DNA from 2 places in the Lysinibacillus sp. FSL R7-0073 genome. Region 1 is predicted to be linked to the other one. Evidence: a T-box and tRNA genes for the amino acid it is inferred to sense, from the RefSeq annotation. Region 1 holds a T-box; the other holds one or more tRNA genes.

Region 1 (6,194 bases):
ATTATTAGGGATGTAAAGGCAGCGGAGCTTGAAAATCTTAAACTTGTCCGCATTTGTGAATGGCTATTTCAGGGGAAATCAATTGTCTATAGCGATCGTTTTATGGCAGTGATCCAAGAAAAAGGCCAATTATTCTATAGCAATTATTTTTCTGATTTTGAACCATTTGTTTATGAGGAATTTGTTGAGGATAAAAATATAGTTAAATTAGGGGATATTTGGATTAAAACAGATATGGGCAATTTTTATATGGACTACGCTTATAACACTACAAGAGAATTTATTTTATATTATGTGGATGGACAATCCATTTCAAGAGTAGCCGTAGAAAAAGCACCGATTAAAGCTGTAAAACCTTATGAGTATAATGTCTATTATCTAACAAGATATGAGCGTGGTATTGTAAATGCTCATGAAACAAGTAATTTAAAATATGCAACACGAACAAATGGGCAATGGGTTACTGATTATTTAGGTAAACCAGGGTTTTACTATGGTTTTGATACTATAGGCAATTCATATAACTGGAAAATAAATGATAATGGCATCTATATTTTTGGGTATAATAGGTTTGGCCATTTAAGCTCAGAAGATAGAAAAAAAACTTTTGGAAATTACAGGGTAGACGTAAAGGGGCATAATCATGAGGTAATATACCCTTAAAGTTTGCGTATTCATGATACAGCGAATTGGCTGGTTTAGGTTCTGTATTGTACGGAACTTGAGCCAGTCAATTTTTGCTTACTCTGTTCGTAATGATTGGAATGGGGCATTGCCATTTGTTTGATTTTACTTTCCGACACGTAAATGTTCTATTATTTACGTTTCTTTTTAGTATAAAAAACAAACCAAATATAATATAAGATTACAACAAGTGACAAACCTAATGAAACATATTTATTTTGCTCATTATTCAAAAGAATAATAGAGATAATAGCTAATATAATTGCAGGGAATACAGTGTAAAACCAGATTCGCACAGCTTTATTTTTAAAAGTAACTTCAAATCGATCCATACAAGCACCTCATTTATTATTTCTAAGTTCAAGTAGTTGAAAATTCTTTCTTAATAAAAAACATAACATAACAAATTTTGAGTTGGAAGTGAAATGGTAAATCGATGCTGAAGGGACGGAAGAAATTAACCCATGAAAGATTATTGAAAAATATCTTTTTTCTTGTAACTTTATTTGAAGTTGATGCGTCTACATAGTAGTGTATTAACTATTTTTGAAAAAGAATAGTAAATTTACATCATTTACCACAGGGGTTTTAGTTGCTTATTGACAAAAATATAGACTAAAATGATTCTGACTGTTTTTTTATCAGGTATAATTTATCCAGATCATCTAATTATGCCCACAAGCACATCCCCGTTTTGACTGCCTAATGTAAGTGACGAAACGAACCTTGCCTGAAAATCGGAAAAAAATATCCCAACTCTCTATATGATGGAATACACGTATCCTTTGCGCTAATTTTATAGGAAAAATACGGTAGTAAATGATATGTCAAACAATATTCGGCAATGAAACAAATAGGACATTCAGCTCTTTTAAGAGATGGAAATGATGATAAAATAAACATGTTATTGGAAATATTAACAATCGGAGGTATATTATGGGTAAGGGCTTATTATGGACAGCCACTTCTATCTTAGTAGTTTTACTTGGGTTTGGAAGCTACTATTTTATCAAAGAAATAACAAACTCTATGGCATACAATAAATTAGTGGATGAGTATAAAAAGCCAGTACCAATTAACAATATAGAGTCTGAATATGATGTAATTGTCATAGGTGGTGAGCCTGAGGGTGTCGCTGCTGCGGTTGCTTCAGCACGTAATGGGGCTAAAACATTATTAGTAGAAAAACGTGAAGAATTGGGTGGATTATTTACATATGGGATGTTGAATTTCCTAGATATTCCACGTGATGGTCATAATAATTCCATCAGTGAAGGTATTTTTAAAGAATGGCATGAGCTTGTTCGAGGCAATGATGCTTTTGGTATCGTCGGAGCTAAAGCAGCATTTAAAAAGCTGATTGATGAGGAACCCAATTTAACATTGTCGGTGCAAACGGAAGTTGTCAAAGCGAATCTTCAACAACACCAACTAACGTCTGTTGAGCTAAAAAATGAATACGGTACATATGTCGTAAATGGAAAATCATTCATAGATGCTACACAGGATGCGGATTTTGCTACGATGTCTAAAGTTCCTTTCTTCGTTGGTGGTGAAGATATAGGGATAAAGGATAAGCGCATGGCTGTAACATTAATGCTTCACTTGAAAAATGTTGATTGGGATCAAGTAAAAAAAGCGGCCAAGTCAGATGTATTTGGCGGGGCTAACTTGAATCATACCGTTATGTGGGGCTTTACAAAGCTTCATGATGAATATAAACCTTTACAAGAAGGTACAAGATTAAGAGGGTTAAATTTAGCGCGAGTGGATGATGAATATTTTATTAATGCCTTACAAATTTTCGGGATTGATGGCTTAAATGATAATTCGAAACAGGCGGCCATTGCTGCAGGTAAAAAAGAAACATTGCATGTACTTAAATATTTACAGGAAAACTTCCCTGGATTTGAAAAAGCAGAAATCGTCAGCTTCCCAGAAGAGCTTTATGTACGAGAAACTAGACATATCTGGGCGGAATATCAATTACCAATGTCCGATATTTGGCAAAATCGTGATCATTGGGATAGCATTGGCATTGCCTCTTATCCGGTAGATGTGCAGGCTCAAACACCACATGATTATGGCTATGTCATTTCTGCACCAAAGCAATATGCGATTCCTTTCCGATCTCTAGTACCAAAGGATATTGATGGTTTACTTGTTGTAGGACGTTCTGCAGGTTATTCATCTTTAGCAGCGGGAAGTGCCCGAATTGTTCCGACTGGTATGGTGACTGGGGAAGCGGCAGGGACAGCGGCAGCACTGGCTCTTCAACAAGATGTTACTTTTAGAGAAATGAGCAAGGATAAAAAATTAATAGCTACGTTAAGAGAGCAGTTGGATAAACAAGGTGCCTACATCGATTCATTTTCTGTGGACTATCCTTATCAGGGCAAATGGTATGATGAAGCCATTCAATCGTTAATTAACTATGGACTTGTAGTGGGTGGTTATGATAATGATTTAAAGGTCGACAGTAAAGCAACGAAAATTAAGTTTGCTAAAATGTTTAAAGAAAGTATGATTCGTGCCGGCGGAGAGAGTACAGCCGATAAGAAAGATGAGCTGGAGATTGTCATTAATAAGGTATATAGCACGGGTGATGAAGCTATTACGCGAGATGAGCTGGCGCAATATTTGGCAGATGTGCTTATCAATGAATCAACTGGAACAAGCTGGGAAAGCTTAATTGAAAAAGAAATTGTTACTGAAAAAGTAGCGAAAAAAGTGAAAGACAATAAGCAACTGAAGTTAAAAGAGATGTATGCCATCATGGCAGATGTCATTCATTATATAGAAAAAGAACGTTCCTCTAAATGAGGAGCGTTTTTTTTATTTGGATCGTTTGTATGCCGTCTGTAACTCATGAAGGTGAATGCAGATGCAATCAGTGCCAACGTTGTTGCTGACCAGGCAAGATATTCTAGACTCCCTGAAGTGATGACAATGATTATTTAATACAAAAAATGTTGACGCCAAGAGAAGACTCCTGTAAAATATGTCAAAATCATAGAAAAATTCGATGAAAAAGAGAGTAATTGATGGGACAACTGGAAAGCGAGTTAGGGATGGTGTGAGCCTAATACAGAATCCATGAATGAAGCGCACTTTGGAGAAGGTTCTCGAACTACTAGTAGAGAATAGCGGGGCGTCACCTCGTTAACAATGGAAAGTGGTCATTATGAATGGCAACTAGAGTGGTACCACGGGATTACTATGCTCTCGTCTCTAATTATAGAGGCGGGGGCTTTTTTTATTGAAAAGGGAGGAGACTATATATGAATAAACAAATTGCAAACAATATTGCTGAAATTTTAAAGCATCAGCTAACAGCTCAAGACGTGGAACAATTACTAGAAAAACCAAAAAGTTTAGAAGTTGGCGATGTGGCATTTCCATGCTTCACCTTGGCTAAAATATGGAAGAAGCCACCTCAACAAATTGCAGCGGAAATAGCGAACCAATTGCAAAATGAGATGATCCATCAGGTGCAATCTGTTGGTGGCTATGTCAACATCTATTTAAATCAAGAAAAAGTAACGCAACAAGTGTTGGGCCTTATTATGCAGGAACAACAAAATTTTGGTACGAATCAAACCGAAATGGGAAGCGTTGTCCTCGACTTTTCTTCGCCCAATATTGCTAAACCGTTCTCTATGGGGCATTTACGTTCAACCGTCATTGGGAATGCCTTGGCAAATATTGCCGTGAAAAATGGTTACCAGGCTATTCGTATTAATCATTTAGGGGACTGGGGCACCCAATTTGGCAAGCTTATCGTTGCATATCAAAAATGGGGTGATAAGGAAGCCATTACAGCATCCCCTATTGAGGAATTATTAAAGATCTATGTTAAATTTCATACAATGGCCGAACAAGATCCTACATTAAATGAAATGGCACGCTCCGCGTTTAAAGCATTAGAAGATGGTGATTCAGAGGCGTTAGCATTGTGGCAATGGTTCCGCGATGTATCGTTAAATGAATTTCAGACTATTTATCAGCTGCTAGGTATCAATTTTGATGAATATACAGGAGAAGCCTTTTACAATGATAAAATGACAGAGGTTGTGACAGAGCTACAAAACAAAGGGCTTCTAATCGAATCTGATGGTGCCTTTGTAGTAGAGATGGAGGGAATGCCTCCTTGTTTAATAACAAAAACAGATGGCGCCACACTTTATGCAACTCGTGATTTAGCTGCTGCCTTTTACCGACAACAACAGTATCAACCGAACAAAGTTTTCTACGTAGTTGGCAATGAACAAACGCTCCATTTTAAACAATTATTTCAGGTGATCGAAAAAATGGGGTACGGCTGGGCAAAAGATTTACAGCATGTACCGTTTGGGATGATGCTTAAAGATGGTAAGAAAATGTCCACACGTAAAGGAAAAGTGGTGTTATTAGCTGATGTGTTAGCCGAGGCGATTGCGACAGCTAAGCGCAATATAGAAGACAAAAACCCTCATTTGCAGCAGAAAGAGCGAGTAGCACAGCAAGTAGGAGTTGGAGCGGTTATCTTTAATGACCTAAAATATCATCGTTTAAACGATATTGAATTCTCCATCGAGCAAATGATGAATTTTGAAGGGGAAACTGGGCCTTATGTACAGTATACCTATGCTCGTATTTGCTCAATCTTGGCAAAAGGCGATGTGCCCTCTCAAATGAAGACATTTGCTCCATTAGGGCAACAGGCTTGGCCAATCATTTTATTATTGGAACAATTTCCGAAAGTGGTGGACACCGCTTTTAATCAGGCAGACCCATCCATTATTGCAAAATATGCGTTACAGCTAGCACGTTTATTAAATAAATATTATGCTCATCAAAAAATATTAGCCGATGATGCCCAGCAAGATTCACGTCTAGCGCTCTGTTATTGTGTAGCAATTGTGTTAAAAGAGTCATTAGCTTTATTGGGCATTGAGTCGCCAGAAAATATGTAGTGAACGGTCACTTAGAGCATCATTGACCATTTATTGAATACATGGTAAAAGGATAGAAGAATAAAAGAAAAACTCTTCCATTGACTGGCAGCAGAGAGGATTAAATCAAATGGATAAAAAACAATGGACCGTTTCACTGATTTTAGTCGTAATGAGTATATTTTTTGTGGCATTGAATATGAGACCCGCAGTAACGGGAATTGGGCCACTTTTTAATGTCCTCATGACAAGCTTACAGGTTTCCAATACGAGTATGAGCTTTCTCACATCCATCCCTGTTTTTTGCATGGGTTTATTTGCTCCTATTGCTGTACCATTTCAGCGTAAGCTTGGAACAAAATTAGCAATCGTGCTGTTAATGGTTATACTCATCTTCGCAAATGGGCTACGCTTTTTCGAAGAAAGCTATCTTTTATTAGTTGTTACCAGTTTTGCGGCAGGCTTGGCTATTGCGATGATTGGGCCTATATTAAATGCATTTATTAAGAAAAAATTCCCTCAACGCTTTACGATTGTTATTGGTATTTATTCATTTGGCATCGGCGTTGGTGCGAC
Region 2 (6,194 bases), on a different contig from region 1:
ATGGTTAAATTAATAGCTAATCATGATTGGGATGAAATCAAAAACATAGTAGCAGAACGAATCCAAACTGCCTTTAGCCCTACTGCCACAAGGCATGAAGGTAACTTGACCAAACTAGAAACATTTATATCCTTAGTACATAGATTAACTAATAATATATATATAACTAAGGATATAATGTTCCCATTTTGGTTGGATGAGCTAAAGCCAATGGTGATAAGGGGTCGCAGAGATTTTTATCATTCTGCTTCTGTTTTTCCGATGGAGATTCTATTTGGATGCGAAGCTTATGAAAGTATATCTTGTATTTTGCCAGATCATGAGGATAAAAATCCCTCTGCTAGATTTGAGTATACTTCTGAAGGTAAATCGAAATATAAATGTTATGCTTGCTGTGAAGATTATTCTTTAGACATATTTGATTTATTTGAAGCTTTATCTGGGTTATCCAGTACTTCGGTACGTCATCATATTGCATATATATTCAATCTTACTTTAGAGACTGAATGGCAAAAAGAAAAACGTCGAGAGCTTGATGATTTTGCAGAAATGTATAGATATGCAGATAAAAGAATTGCGGCATTTGCTCCTAGGCTTTATAAACGACTTAGAACTTCTCGGTTATTGTTATTACTTGAAATGATGATGCTAGATGCTAAAATATATCTACCAGATATTTCTATAACGAGTCAAGAAGAAGCAATTTACATTGCGGAAGTAAGGAATATTTCTAAATGGATGCAAGATAGAGCAGTTGCGGGAAGTAGTGTGAAGACTATTCACAAAAAAATGCACTTAGCAGCAACGCTTGGTCTTATTGAGTATTTACCAGAAAATTCTGATGTTCTGTTTGTGCATGAGGCTCGAGCACGAAAGAGGGATAAAATTCGATTTAAAGGATTACTCCATCAGTACAGAACAAATATTATTAGAATTCCAATTCTTACGAAAAGGGTCTTTTTGGATGCGGAAAAGAGATTGAAAGATTTGGAGGATAAAAATTTTTCATTTTCACATGCAGATAAACGTGAGACATATGTGTGGGGGACTTCTGAAGAGGAAGCATCAACTCATTATGTACAGGACACAAAAGAGAACAAAAAATCCACAGAAACGATGAAGGCTTTTGAGAGATTCAAAGCAGCAGCTGAAGATTTGTTAGAGAGGCAAGGGTATTTTACTCAGAAGGATTTACTCTCGCATAAACGAATCAGACAGTTGAAAAAGAAAAAGGAACTCCTAGCGATCGTAACGCCGGAGCTCCTCAAAACCTCAGAAATTGAATACACATATTATAGGTCTCATTATAAAGACTTATACAAGATAAAGCAAGGAAAATTACAAGAGTTAAAACCTGGGAGAACTAAGATATACCGTCGATTAGAGATCGGAGATAAAGACAAGAGCAAGTAACATTTTGCTCTTGTTTTTCTATTAACATTATGGCGAAATTCGTGTGTATCTAGGGAATAAAGTATATATTTTATGTAATATATATAAGCACCCACCATGTGTAAAGAAGCATATAAAAAAGCGTACAAAGCCAAGTAAACCCAAGCATTCGCCTTATCTTTAAGACAATGCGTAAGATGAAAGGATGAGGAAACTTGAAAAAAGCATTATTTGCAGCTGGAGTTGGATTATCACTAACAGTGTTACCTGCATCAGCTAATCCAAGGGTTTTAGAGGATTATGAAAATAAGCTTGCATTGATAGCTGAACTGGAAGCAAAAACGGAGCAATTAATTACTGTATCTGAAAGACAATTAGAATTAGCAGAGCATGCATATTTTGAAGCCTTCACATCAAAATTTAGACTACAAGAAAATCATGTAACATTTTCTTCCCGTCTTGTCTTAAATAGAGGTAAGCTTTTATATTCTAGTAAAGCAGTCGGATACCCAAGTAATAACGCTTATTCTTTAAATCTCTTGACACCCTCAGCAGTCACAACTTACGAGTTAAATCAGTTTTTAAAGGGGACAAATATGGCTGGATTAGGAGCTACATTTGTAAATGCGGAACTAGAGACTGGGGTAAATGCAATCTTCTTAACATCGCTAGCTATTCATGAATCCGGTTGGGGGAATTCAGCTATAGCTAGAAATAAAAGCAACTTATTTGGCTATGGAGCTTATGATAAATCCCCTTATGAGTCAGCCGTTCATTTTAGCTCAATTGAAGATGGGGTTGTCTTTGTAGCAAATAAATTAAAAGCCAATTATCTTTTGACTTCTGGACAGTACTATGCTGGTCCAACGCTTGCTGGTGTAAATAAGCGATATTCTAGTGATTCAAAATGGGGATTTAAGATAGCTACAACTATGAATCAGATTGACGCTTTTATCTTGGCTAATCAAAATACAGGATATGAGGTGAAATGATGAAAATCATAAAAATAACGATTTATGTTTTGTTACTTAGTACAATCCTAATTTTATTTTACAAGATCAATGAATACCAAGATATTATTTTTGTTAAACAAGAACGAATTGAAACGCTTAATAAAAATCTAGATGAAGCAAAGCTTTCTGATAAAGAGAAAGAAAAATACATTGGAGAACTTCATGAGTCAGTTAATTTATTGCAATTTAGACTCACCACATTAGAGGATAAATTAAAAGAGCTTAGTGTATTTCAAGATAAGCTCAAATAAAATAAGGAGGTAAATTGCCTCCTTATTTTATTTGAGCGCTAATTCAAAACAAATAGTACTGCATTAAATTATGCTAGTAATCGTCAACTTTCCGACTGTTTAGGCAGGGCAGAAATTTATGGAAATTTAAAAGCTTGCAATATGTAAACTAATGCCATTATAATAAAGACAACAAACGTGTCTTTATTATTTTATCTAGACAAAGGTCATATAGGATATCCTTATCAGCTGAGGGGGGTTTATATTATACAAACAATAGCTTTAGTAGTAGTTAATGATGCTATTAAATGCCTTGTGACTTTTAGTAAGTGTTTGTTTCCATGCCCCTATAGCTCAGTAGGATAGAGCAACGACCTTCTAAGTCGTGAGTCGGGAGTTCAAGTCTCTCTGGGGGCGTAGCGTTAAACTGTAAGATGATAAAGATCTATTAATTTTATAAATATAAAAGTCTTGAGTAAAGTTATCTAGAGTTGAAAAACGTATTATCAAGGAAATTGATTGTTTAGTTAATAAAATTAAAGATGCTTAGTAAGAAAGGTTTATGTAGTTTTTTGGCCAATTGACATGCCATAACGGTTTCACAATACCACATCATGTGAGGAGAAAAAATATACAAATAAAAGAAGTCGAGACGGAGCCTTAAATTCTTCTCGACTTTTATTTGTTTTTAGAGGTGTATAATCATGCAGCTAGATAGAGAATTCTTACTAAAAATTGCAACTAAAATCGCTATGACATCTGAAAAATGTAAAGATCCAGATACAAAAAATAGGCTTCAACAAATTGTTCATTCTATTTTGAAGGAAGCTGACACTAAGTTAAGCTGAAATGGAAAAAGCTTGTCTTGGGTATTGATATTAATATCATTTATTATTAATATAATCTTATATCCGTGGTAAAAGAATTTTAGTTATTGACTTAATCATAAGTACATATAAGATAAAGCTAAAAGACAGTAGATTCATTAAGATAGGAGAGAGATAACATGATAAATACTTATCATACAATTGTGACTGTTATTGGAACAGCAGAAGATATTCAACAATTTAAAGTGAAACATTTAGATGACCATAATAATATTAAATTGGAAGTTGCTGCACCACTTGAAGGCAAGGATCCTATAGAAGTTTGGGGAGCCCCAACCTGTACAACAGAACACTATGAAGATGAAGACGGTACCTGTGTAAATGTATGTATTGGATCTCGTGGGTTAATTGATCATTGGTTTAAGAAATTTTCTACTGATAATCCCCAGTTCGAAACTCATCTAAACTATACGTGTCTTTTATTAAATGAGAAGGGCACATTGATTTATAAAGATGGTGAAATGGTCTTAGAGATAGCGTAAGTCAGTTATGATAAAGAAATTATTTAAGATTATAGTATAGGGCTGGGGGAATGAGGAACTTGCAAGTATATTTAAAAGAAGTTGAACACTATTTTTTTAGTATGGGAGCCCTTTCAGTAGCTTATATTTCAGTTCCTTCTGTTATTGATACAATACAAAGTATTAATTGTATTGATATTATTGACGATGAGTTTATTCGAGAATTGGGGGAAGGGAAAATACTCTTACAGAAAAAGATGCAATAATTGTTCAACTATAAATCTACATTATGATAATACTTGCAATATGACCATTATCATAATCAGTATTGATTCAACTAGTCTTCTATTGTTAGAATAGAGACAAGATTATACAGGAGGGTCTTGTCTTATTTATGGAGAAATAAATGACGATATAATAAATATATATCTACAAAATGTGATTAGGAACATCAACCAAGTATCCGCTGCTGTTAAGAAGATTCTTGTAAAGCTTATGTAGTAGGGTTTGGTACATTAAAAGCTCAATCTATATATTCTTGTCTTAATAGCAAGCACAAAAAATGCGAATGTCATCTCTTAACAAAGGCTGTCACCAGCAGCAACCTTTTAGAAGTAGAAGAATTGGTGTGGCATAGTTTATTATACAAAGCTCATATGTTATTAGTTTCTGCTATAGGTTAGCTGGGCAGTAACTATAGAAAGAATATGCAATTCCATTGCCTTTCTTAGATTGTGGGTAAGAAGATAACAATAGAGAAAAGATAGAGATTTCTGATACCATTCAATAAAGACAAGAGGCTTTAATAGTATCTTAAGTGGTAATTCAATGACATTAATCCTGCTGGATGATTTGAAGTATAGTAATGTGCAAACTTTATTAAAAGTATTATCTATGATTCATGTCTCTGTCTACTAATATAGCTTGAAGTGACAAGATAATTGATTGAACATTAGTAGACGGGTAGACAACAATGTAGAAGAACAAGAATTACTTTTTTACATATTTAATAGGGACTTTAGATATTATAAAGTAAAAGAACATCTAGTCTCCGTACCTACTTAATTCCAGGTCTATTAATCTATACCTAGTTTGATACAATGGATGCTAATGGCAATCCAATAAATTCAAAGGACCACGTTTGCTTCTCTGTGATCTTAAATTTTTTGTGGAGCGATTGATAAAATACAATAATTTCAATGGGGTTAGCCCAAGATAGAATGTATTTTAATGAAAAGGTTGTAGTTATTTTTGCCTTTGACCTTAGGCCAAACGTTTCGAAGCTTAATAGAAAATCAACTATATGACTTATTGGAGCAAGACACGATTCAACTGAGGAAAAATATTCATAATATTTATGGCTAACCTCAAACCCCGCGTCGTTAGAAAAAGAAAAGATATGACATGAGGCAAAACAATGAAGTTTACTGGATTGCCTGGTAAGCTGGCACTTTGTCAAAGTAAACGAAGGAGAACTATATCTGAGAAAGGTGATTTAGCAAGGATTGTTAAGTAGTGCATGAGCGACTAGTACAAGACACAAGCTATATTGCCTATATTCGATAAAACTCTAAATGTGGAGAAAGCTAGACAGCCTTAAATTTGGTAAATCCTGAAGGTATTGAGTTGTGCATCTCGTATTCATTTGGTATTAAAAATGGTTGATATCATAAACTTTTCACCTTAGCTACATCCAGATCGACGATGACCTCATATCATTACCCTGTACATAACCTTCTTCTATTGCTAATTAAATAATAATAGAAGTGGTTACTTGTATATACCTTTATTCAAAGTAACAAAGGTATAGTATTGTTTATCTCTGTTTAAGAGATGAACTTGAAACATATTAGAGAGAGGTTATAAATATGAAAAATAAAACATTACTATCAGGAAAAGTACTAGAAATTAGAGAGTCACATAGTTTACAGGACAATAACTTTTATGAGTTTCTTGTAGAAGTGCCACGTAAAAGCGGTGCCTTTGACACTATACCCTTTGTCGTGTCTCACAAGTTACTACATAATAATCCTATAAAGATCGGTGATTATGTAAGTTCTATTGGAGAAATACGAACAATTAATAGAGAAATTGATGGTAAAAGTCGCTTAATCGTGTTTAATTATCTACAAGAAATCGAGGAGATCTCTAAAGAAAAATTAGCTAAAATCGGTGACAAAAATGTTATTGACTTGCAAGGGTTTGTAGTGA

The links. The T-box of region 1 lies ahead of argS (arginine--tRNA ligase). A T-box ahead of a tRNA ligase gene usually reads a tRNA of that ligase, here a tRNA-Arg.
Region 2: it has a tRNA-Arg gene. The T-box ahead of argS (arginine--tRNA ligase) is inferred to sense a tRNA for this amino acid. The anticodon was not compared.

The regions. Positions count from the first base shown of each region.
Region 1 is NZ_JBBPAS010000001.1:2,308,829-2,315,022, forward strand. Features, by position in the region: gene MKY88_RS11420 (copper amine oxidase N-terminal domain-containing protein) at 1-663, shown strand, start outside; gene MKY88_RS11425 (hypothetical protein) at 816-1,016, opposite strand; gene MKY88_RS11430 (FAD-dependent oxidoreductase) at 1,621-3,507, shown strand; T-box leader at 3,701-3,920, shown strand; gene argS (arginine--tRNA ligase) at 3,966-5,639, shown strand; gene MKY88_RS11440 (MFS transporter) at 5,749-6,194, shown strand, end outside.
Region 2 is NZ_JBBPAS010000002.1:19,907-26,100, forward strand. Features, by position in the region: gene MKY88_RS24075 (hypothetical protein) at 1-1,413, shown strand, start outside; gene MKY88_RS24080 (glucosaminidase domain-containing protein) at 1,608-2,384, shown strand; gene MKY88_RS24085 (hypothetical protein) at 2,381-2,656, shown strand; tRNA gene MKY88_RS24090 (tRNA-Arg) at 2,979-3,052, shown strand; gene MKY88_RS24095 (hypothetical protein) at 3,340-3,483, shown strand; gene MKY88_RS24100 (hypothetical protein) at 3,642-4,004, shown strand; gene MKY88_RS24105 (hypothetical protein) at 4,064-4,249, shown strand; gene MKY88_RS24110 (single-stranded DNA-binding protein) at 5,852-6,194, shown strand, end outside.